2 regions of the Rhodoferax sp. GW821-FHT02C08 genome follow, and region 1 is predicted to be linked to the other one. Evidence: predicted binding sites of a transcription regulator. Region 1 holds the regulator's gene; the other holds the start of a gene.
What was found. The regulator HrcA, encoded in region 1, represses chaperone genes, less so after heat shock. The targets are predictions, from matches to a motif close to TTAGCACTCNNNNNNNNNGAGTGCTAA.
Positions count from the first base shown of each region.

Region 1 (3,412 bases):
GCAGGTCGCCGATTTCACGCAGCTGCGTGGCAGTGGCCGGGCTGCCGTTGATCCAGGAGCGGCTTTTGCCCTGCGTGTCCACGGTACGGCGCAGCAGCAGGCTGTCGCCCAGGTCAAAGCCAGCGTCTTCCAGCCAGGCGGTGGTGGCGGGGGCGGTGTCGAATTCGGCACTGATGTCGGCCCGGGTCGCGCCCTCGCGCACGGTGCCTGCGTCGGCCCGGCTGCCCAGGGCCAGTTGTAGGGCGTCTATCAATATGGATTTGCCCGCACCGGTTTCGCCTGTGAGCACGCTGAAGCCGGTGTGCAGGTCCAGTTCCAGCTCGCGCACGATCACGAAGTCGCGCAGGGTGATGCGTTTCAATGCCATGGCTCAGGCGCCCTCGTTCCAGTGGAGTTTTTTGCGCAGGGTGTCGAAGTAGCTCCAGCCCTGGGGGTGCAGAAAGCGCACGCGGTGCTCGGAGCGGCGCACGACGATGCGGTCACCGTGCTGCAGGGTGGCCAGCGACTGCATGTCGAAGTTTGCGCTGGCATCTCGGCCTGCTATGAGTTCTATAGCTACCTCCGCAGCATCTGCAAGCACGATGGGCCTGTTTGTCAATGTGTGGGGGGCAATGGGCACCATCAGCCAGCCGGGGATGGATGGGTGCATCAGCGGCCCGCCGGCCGACAGCGCATAGGCGGTGGAGCCGGTAGGCGTGGCGATGATCAGGCCGTCGGCCCGCTGGTTGGACACCAGGTGGCCGTCCACCTCCACCCGCAGCTCCACCATGCCAGAGGTAGCGCCGCGGTTCACCACCACGTCGTTCATGGCCAGTGCGCTGAATACGCATTCACCCGCCCGCATGACCCGGGCGTGCATCAGGCTGCGGTGGTCTTCCTCGAAAGCGCCCAGCAGCATCGGCGTCAGCGTGGCCTGGTAATTGTTGAGCGGGATGTCGGTAATAAAGCCCAGGCGCCCTTGGTTGATACCGATCAACGGCACGCCGTACTGGGCCATCTGCCGGCCTATGCCGAGCATGGTGCCGTCGCCGCCGACCACCAGGCCCAGGTCGCATTGCTTGCCAATCGCGTCTACATCCAGTGCCGGATAGCCCTGCAGGCCGGTGTTGGCCACCGTGTCCAGGTCCACTACCACGGAGCATCCTTGGCTGCTTAAAAAAAGTGCAATGTCCTCCAGCACCTTGCATGATGAGGCGTTGGCGACATGGGTGCCCGGTGCAGCATATTTCCCAAATAGCGCCACGTGGCGGAATTGTGATTTCATCTACAAATTACATCATTAAAATGGTGACATGCTCGATGACCGTGCCAAGTTGTTAATGAAAGCGCTGGTCGAGCGCTATATCGCCGATGGCCAGCCAATTGGCTCGCGCACGCTGTCCAAAGCCTCGGGCCTGGACCTGTCGCCAGCCACCATCCGCAACGTGATGTCCGACCTGGAAGAGCTGGGTCTGATCGTCAGCCCGCACACCTCGGCCGGCCGCATCCCCACCGCGCGTGGCTACCGCCTGTTTGTGGACACCATGCTCACCGCCCAGCCCGGCCCGCTGGCACCGCCCAAGCTGGTGGCCGAGCAGCCGCAAAAAGTCATCGTCAACGCCGCCAACCTGCTGTCCAACCTGTCGCAGTTTGTTGGCGTGGTAATGGCGCCGCGGCGCACCTCGGTGTTTCGCCATATCGAATTTTTGCGCCTGTCCGAGCGGCGTTTTTTGGTCATCATCGTCTCGCCCGAGGGCGATGTGCAGAACCGCGTGATCTTCACCGAGGTAGATTACTCGTCCTCGCAACTGGTCGAGGCGGCCAATTACCTGAACGGCAATTACGCCGGCTTGTCCATCGAGCAGGTGCGCGAACGCTTGAAGAATGAGGTTGAATCTTTGCGCGGCGAAATCGCCAGCCTGATGCAGGCGGCGGTGAATGCCGGCTCCGAAGCTCTGGCGCGCGAGCAAGACGAGGTCGTCATTTCCGGAGAGCGCAACCTGCTGTCCGTCAGCGACTTTTCCAGCGACATGGGCCATCTGCGCCGGGCGTTTGATCTGTTCGAGCAAAAGACCCAGCTGATGCGCCTGTTGGATGTCTCCAGCCGGGCTGAGGGCGTTCGTATTTATATCGGTGGTGAAAGCCAGGTCGTGCCCTTCGAAGAGCTGTCCATCGTCAGTGCACCCTATGAGGTCGATGGCCAGATCGTAGGCACCTTGGGCGTCATCGGTCCCACCCGCATGGCCTATGACCGCATGATCCAGATTGTGGACATTACGTCCAAGCTGGTCAGCAACGCCCTCAGCCACCAAAAATAGGCCCCGGCGCCAGTTAGAATGCTGGGTTGTGTGGGGCGTTAGCTCAGTTGGTTAGAGCAGAGGACTCATAATCCTTTGGTCGAGTGTTCAAGTCACTCACGCCCTACCATTATTCATGCGCCCTAGCGCCCGATCAAGGTGCTGGGGCCTTTCTACATTTGTGGATGTTTTTCTACAATTTCCATGCGTCGCTCGATAGTTGCGATGGCTTGAAATTTGCGGTAGTGGTCTAATGTTTAGCTAGTGCTGTATTTAAATACAGCTTGGTGAAAGGACAATTTCTATGATCTACAGTCCAAAAGCAATAGCAAACTATTTCATTGATCTTGCTAAGGAGCATGGGGAGACGATTCGCCCCATGAAGCTGCAGAAACTGGTTTACTACGCGCATGGCTGGTATGCCGGATATACAGGAACCCCACTCATAGACGAGACGGTAGAGGCTTGGCAGTATGGCCCGGTTATTTCATCGCTTTATCATGAGTTCAAATGCTTCGGGTCGAATCCAATTTCCGCGAAAGCGACAGATTTTGACTTTTCGTTGGGTCTCGCCGAGGTGCCACCACCGCAGGATGAATCCGTTAAGAAATTTCTGCGAAATGTCTGGGCTAGCTACGGGAAGTTCACGGGGCTTACGCTATCTGAAATGACTCATGCGAAAGGCAGTCCGTGGGAGATCACTTGGGCGGAAAAAGCTGGTGTGAAGGGTGCCGATATCCCGTTCGAACGTATAGCTGCACATTTCAAAGAAATGGTGGACAAGTCTAAGCAACAGGCTGCTGCGTAATATGGCGACTGGGCCAACACCTCGCGGTGATATTGGTGAGGTGGCGATCAATCCTGATGTTGAGGCGCATACCAATGGGCAGGCTAATTTGTCCGCTCAAGCGGAGGAGAAGTTTTACGCTGATTCTGGCGAGCTTTATCGGCTGCAACACAACGGGCAAAACTTGGGCTGGCTGGGAAAGTTTTTTGGATCGAACTCAACCGCTCCAACGAACATTGCTGGCTTTGTAATCGTATGCTCGTTGTTGCTGTTGCTCATCAGTCTTTTTTTCACAGCAAACCCAGAGCTTGCAGATACGCGCAAATTTTTGGGTAGTGTCATCCTTTCC
Region 1 is NZ_JBWKVR010000018.1:57,265-60,676, forward strand. Features, by position in the region: gene recN (DNA repair protein RecN) at 1-367, opposite strand, end outside; gene AC07VY_RS19540 (NAD kinase) at 371-1,264, opposite strand; gene hrcA (heat-inducible transcriptional repressor HrcA) at 1,293-2,297, shown strand; tRNA gene AC07VY_RS19550 (tRNA-Ile) at 2,330-2,406, shown strand; gene AC07VY_RS19555 (Panacea domain-containing protein) at 2,581-3,084, shown strand; gene AC07VY_RS19560 (hypothetical protein) at 3,086-3,412, shown strand, end outside.

Region 2 (3,412 bases), on a different contig from region 1:
TTCGTCATGAGCACGCTATATCTGGTAGACGACCATTTGATGGTGCGCGAGGGCCTGCGCGCCGTATTGGAAGTGGCCGGCCATGAGGTGGTCGGCGAAACCGCCGACCCCACGGTGGCCATTTCAGAAATCCTCCGTCAAATGCCCCAGGTGCTGTTGCTTGATCTGAGCCTCGGCAGCCGTTCAGGCTTCGAAGTGCTGGTGGAGCTGCAGCGGCGCAATGCCAATGTGAAGACCGTGGTGCTCACCATGTCGGCCCAGCCCCAGCATGTGACCGAGGCATTGCGCATGGGCGCGGTTGGCTATGTACTCAAGGGTGCAGCATCAAGCGAAGTGCTGCGAGCCATCGAGGTTGTGCTGCAAGGTAAGCGATATCTAGGGCAGGATGTAGCCGATCTGGTGGCGCAGGCCCTCACGGGCAACCAGGATGAGGATCCGTTCGTAGCGCTGTCACCGCGCGAGCGTCAAATAGTGGTGATGGTGGTGCAAGGACAATCTAGCACTGTCATCGGCCGCGAACTGCACCTGTCGTCCAAGACGGTAGATACCTACCGAAGCCGGCTGATGAACAAGCTTGGCGTATCCAACGTCACCGCCCTGGTGCGGCTGGCGATGCGGCACAAATTGGTGGGCGCGGACACCTAGCGGCAGTTGAGACCACGCAACTGTCGCACTTGACCGTACGCTATCGGTCAAAAACTCCCCACAGACGTTCGCATTCGCTTTTCCTACAGTTCGATCTGACCCCAGAGCCGCTGGCCGCGACAGGGGTTGTACTGGATCTCACTCAAGGAAAAATCATGCACGCATGTGAGGAGACGACAAGTGCCAACGAAGCTGCGCAATTCAGTTGGGGCTGGGTCAGCGCCACACCACAGGCGATGCGGGATTCATTGACAACAAGGATGGTGCTCGCGCTCCATTTTTCATCGCTGAAGCTCCGCCGCGACCGTCGCACGCGATATTTGGCCATGGCAATGGATCGGCATCAGGTTTCATGCGATCTGATCGGATTCAAGTTGATGGAGACACCGCTGATCGACCGCATGGCCATACCGTTGCGGCGGGCGTTTCGCAAACCCAGCCTACCTTTGAGCACTGGCTATTCTTCGCTGGTCTGCCTGCGGTGCCTTTCGATCCCGACCCTCAAGATTGCTCGCCGATTCGTCTCCGGCATCGCCGTGAACCCAAGCACCTGCGAGATCGCGCGGCTGATCGGGGAGGTGGCGTACCGGCTGAATCTGTGCTGCATTGCCGAAGACATCGAAGCCGAAGAACAGCAGTGCTTAGTACGCGCTCTTGAAGGCAACGAGCTTCAGAGCATTTTATTGATCCCCCCGATGGAAGTTCAGATTACGTTCAGTCTACTGGCCGGATGTCTATCCTGGATTGGGCTTACTAACAGGATGTCAGACGCTGACAAAAGTATTGACCCAAATCAAACCCGGTGGCCGGCGCATCACCGAAACTCCGCCCAAGAACATCTTGCCGGTTCATGGGGCGAACTAGTGGTATCAGGCGATTCAATGGAAGGAAGAGCGTTGTGTACAACCGGCTGAACAGGCCACGCGGTGATGCACCGAACCTGCATCCACTATGCATCCTGACCGTATTCGAATCGGGGCTGTACCGGGACCAGGTTCGTCAATGGTGCGCCGCGCTGGCACCCGCAAGTCGCGTCCTCGACGTGTCGAGTGCAACCGACGCGGTATTCACGCTGCTGACCGAGCAGGTGGACATAGTGCTCATTGATGCCATGCTGGCCGTAGACATGTTGGGCGCACTCAAGCACCATGCACGTCGATCTTCTCCGTATGCCAGGCTGGCCGTATTTAGCAGTTCCGCGGCCAAGCAGACAAGTTCTTCGGGGGCCTCACACGGCGAGACTTTGCCGTGGTCTGAACTTCAACCGATGGTGGAGCAGTTGCTGACTGCGGCATGAAACTGCCGGAGTCAGACTGGGCGGTGTAAGCCACGTGGCAAAGGACGCACGATGTCGCGTCGTAACCGTGAGTGATTTCATTGCACGTTTTTCAATCTGAAACAAGGGGGGTCGCGGAAACCGACACCCGCCCCGATACGCATTTCACAGGCTGTGCCCTGCCCATCCGCAACCAATTTTCCAAATTTGCAGCCTCTGACCTTGAATTGACACAAGAAGCCCTTATCATTAGCACTCGAAGGCAATGAGTGCTAACACTTTTGCTTCATCCCCTTTTTGCAACATTTCATCTTTAGGAGATTCCATGAACCTACGTCCCCTCGGCGATCGCGTGATCGTTAAGCGTATTGACAGCGAAACCAAGACCGCTTCCGGCATCGTGATTCCTGACTCTGCTGCTGAAAAGCCAGATCAAGGCGAAGTGCTGGCTGTAGGCCCAGGCAAGAAGAACGACAAGGGTGAAATCTCCGCCCTGACCGTCAAGGTCGGCGACCGCGTTCTGTTCGGCAAGTACAGCGGCCAAACCGTCAAGGTGTCTGGCGACGAACTGCTGGTGATGAAGGAAGACGACCTGTTCGCAGTCGTCGAGAAGTAATTTCTCGCCTTTCACCGTCCCCTTAATTAATTGAATCCGGAGAAATTCTCATGGCAGCAAAAGACGTAGTTTTCGGCGGCGAAGCCCGCGCACGCATGGTTGAAGGCGTAAACATCCTGGCTAACGCAGTCAAGGTGACCCTGGGCCCTAAAGGCCGTAACGTGGTTCTGGAGCGTTCGTTCGGCGCCCCTACCGTGACCAAGGACGGTGTGTCCGTGGCCAAGGAAATCGAACTGAAAGACAAGCTGCAAAACATGGGTGCGCAGATGGTCAAGGAAGTTGCTTCCAAGACCTCCGACCTGGCTGGTGACGGCACCACCACCGCAACCGTGCTGGCACAAGCCATCATCCGCGAAGGCATGAAGTACGTGGCCGCCGGCATGAACCCGATGGACCTGAAGCGCGGTATCGACAAGGCTGTGGCAGCCCTGGTGGAAGAGCTGAAGAAGGCTTCCAAGCCCACCACCACCTCCAAGGAAATCGCCCAAGTCGGCTCCATTTCCGCCAACTCTGACTCCAGCATTGGTGACATCATCGCCAGCGCCATGGACAAGGTCGGCAAGGAAGGCGTGATCACCGTGGAAGACGGCAAGTCGCTGGCCAACGAGCTGGACGTGGTTGAAGGCATGCAATTCGACCGCGGCTACCTGTCGCCCTACTTCATCAACAACCCAGAAAAGCAAGCCGCTTTGCTGGACAACCCGTTTGTTCTGTTGTTCGACAAGAAGATCAGCAACATCCGTGACCTGCTGCCTACCCTGGAACAAGTTGCCAAGTCTGGCCGTCCTCTGCTGATCATCGCTGAAGAAGTCGATGGCGAAGCACTGGCGACCCTGGTGGTCAACACCATCCGTGGCATCCTGAAGGTTGTGGCT
Region 2 is NZ_JBWKVR010000009.1:185,024-188,435, forward strand. Features, by position in the region: gene AC07VY_RS13560 (PAS domain-containing sensor histidine kinase) at 1-10, shown strand, start outside; gene AC07VY_RS13565 (response regulator) at 7-645, shown strand; gene AC07VY_RS13570 (EAL domain-containing protein) at 675-1,559, shown strand; gene AC07VY_RS13575 (hypothetical protein) at 1,544-1,942, shown strand; gene AC07VY_RS13580 (co-chaperone GroES) at 2,247-2,537, shown strand; gene groL (chaperonin GroEL) at 2,588-3,412, shown strand, end outside.
Region 2: the regulator HrcA is predicted to act here: its motif matches at 2,171-2,197, upstream of AC07VY_RS13580 (co-chaperone GroES).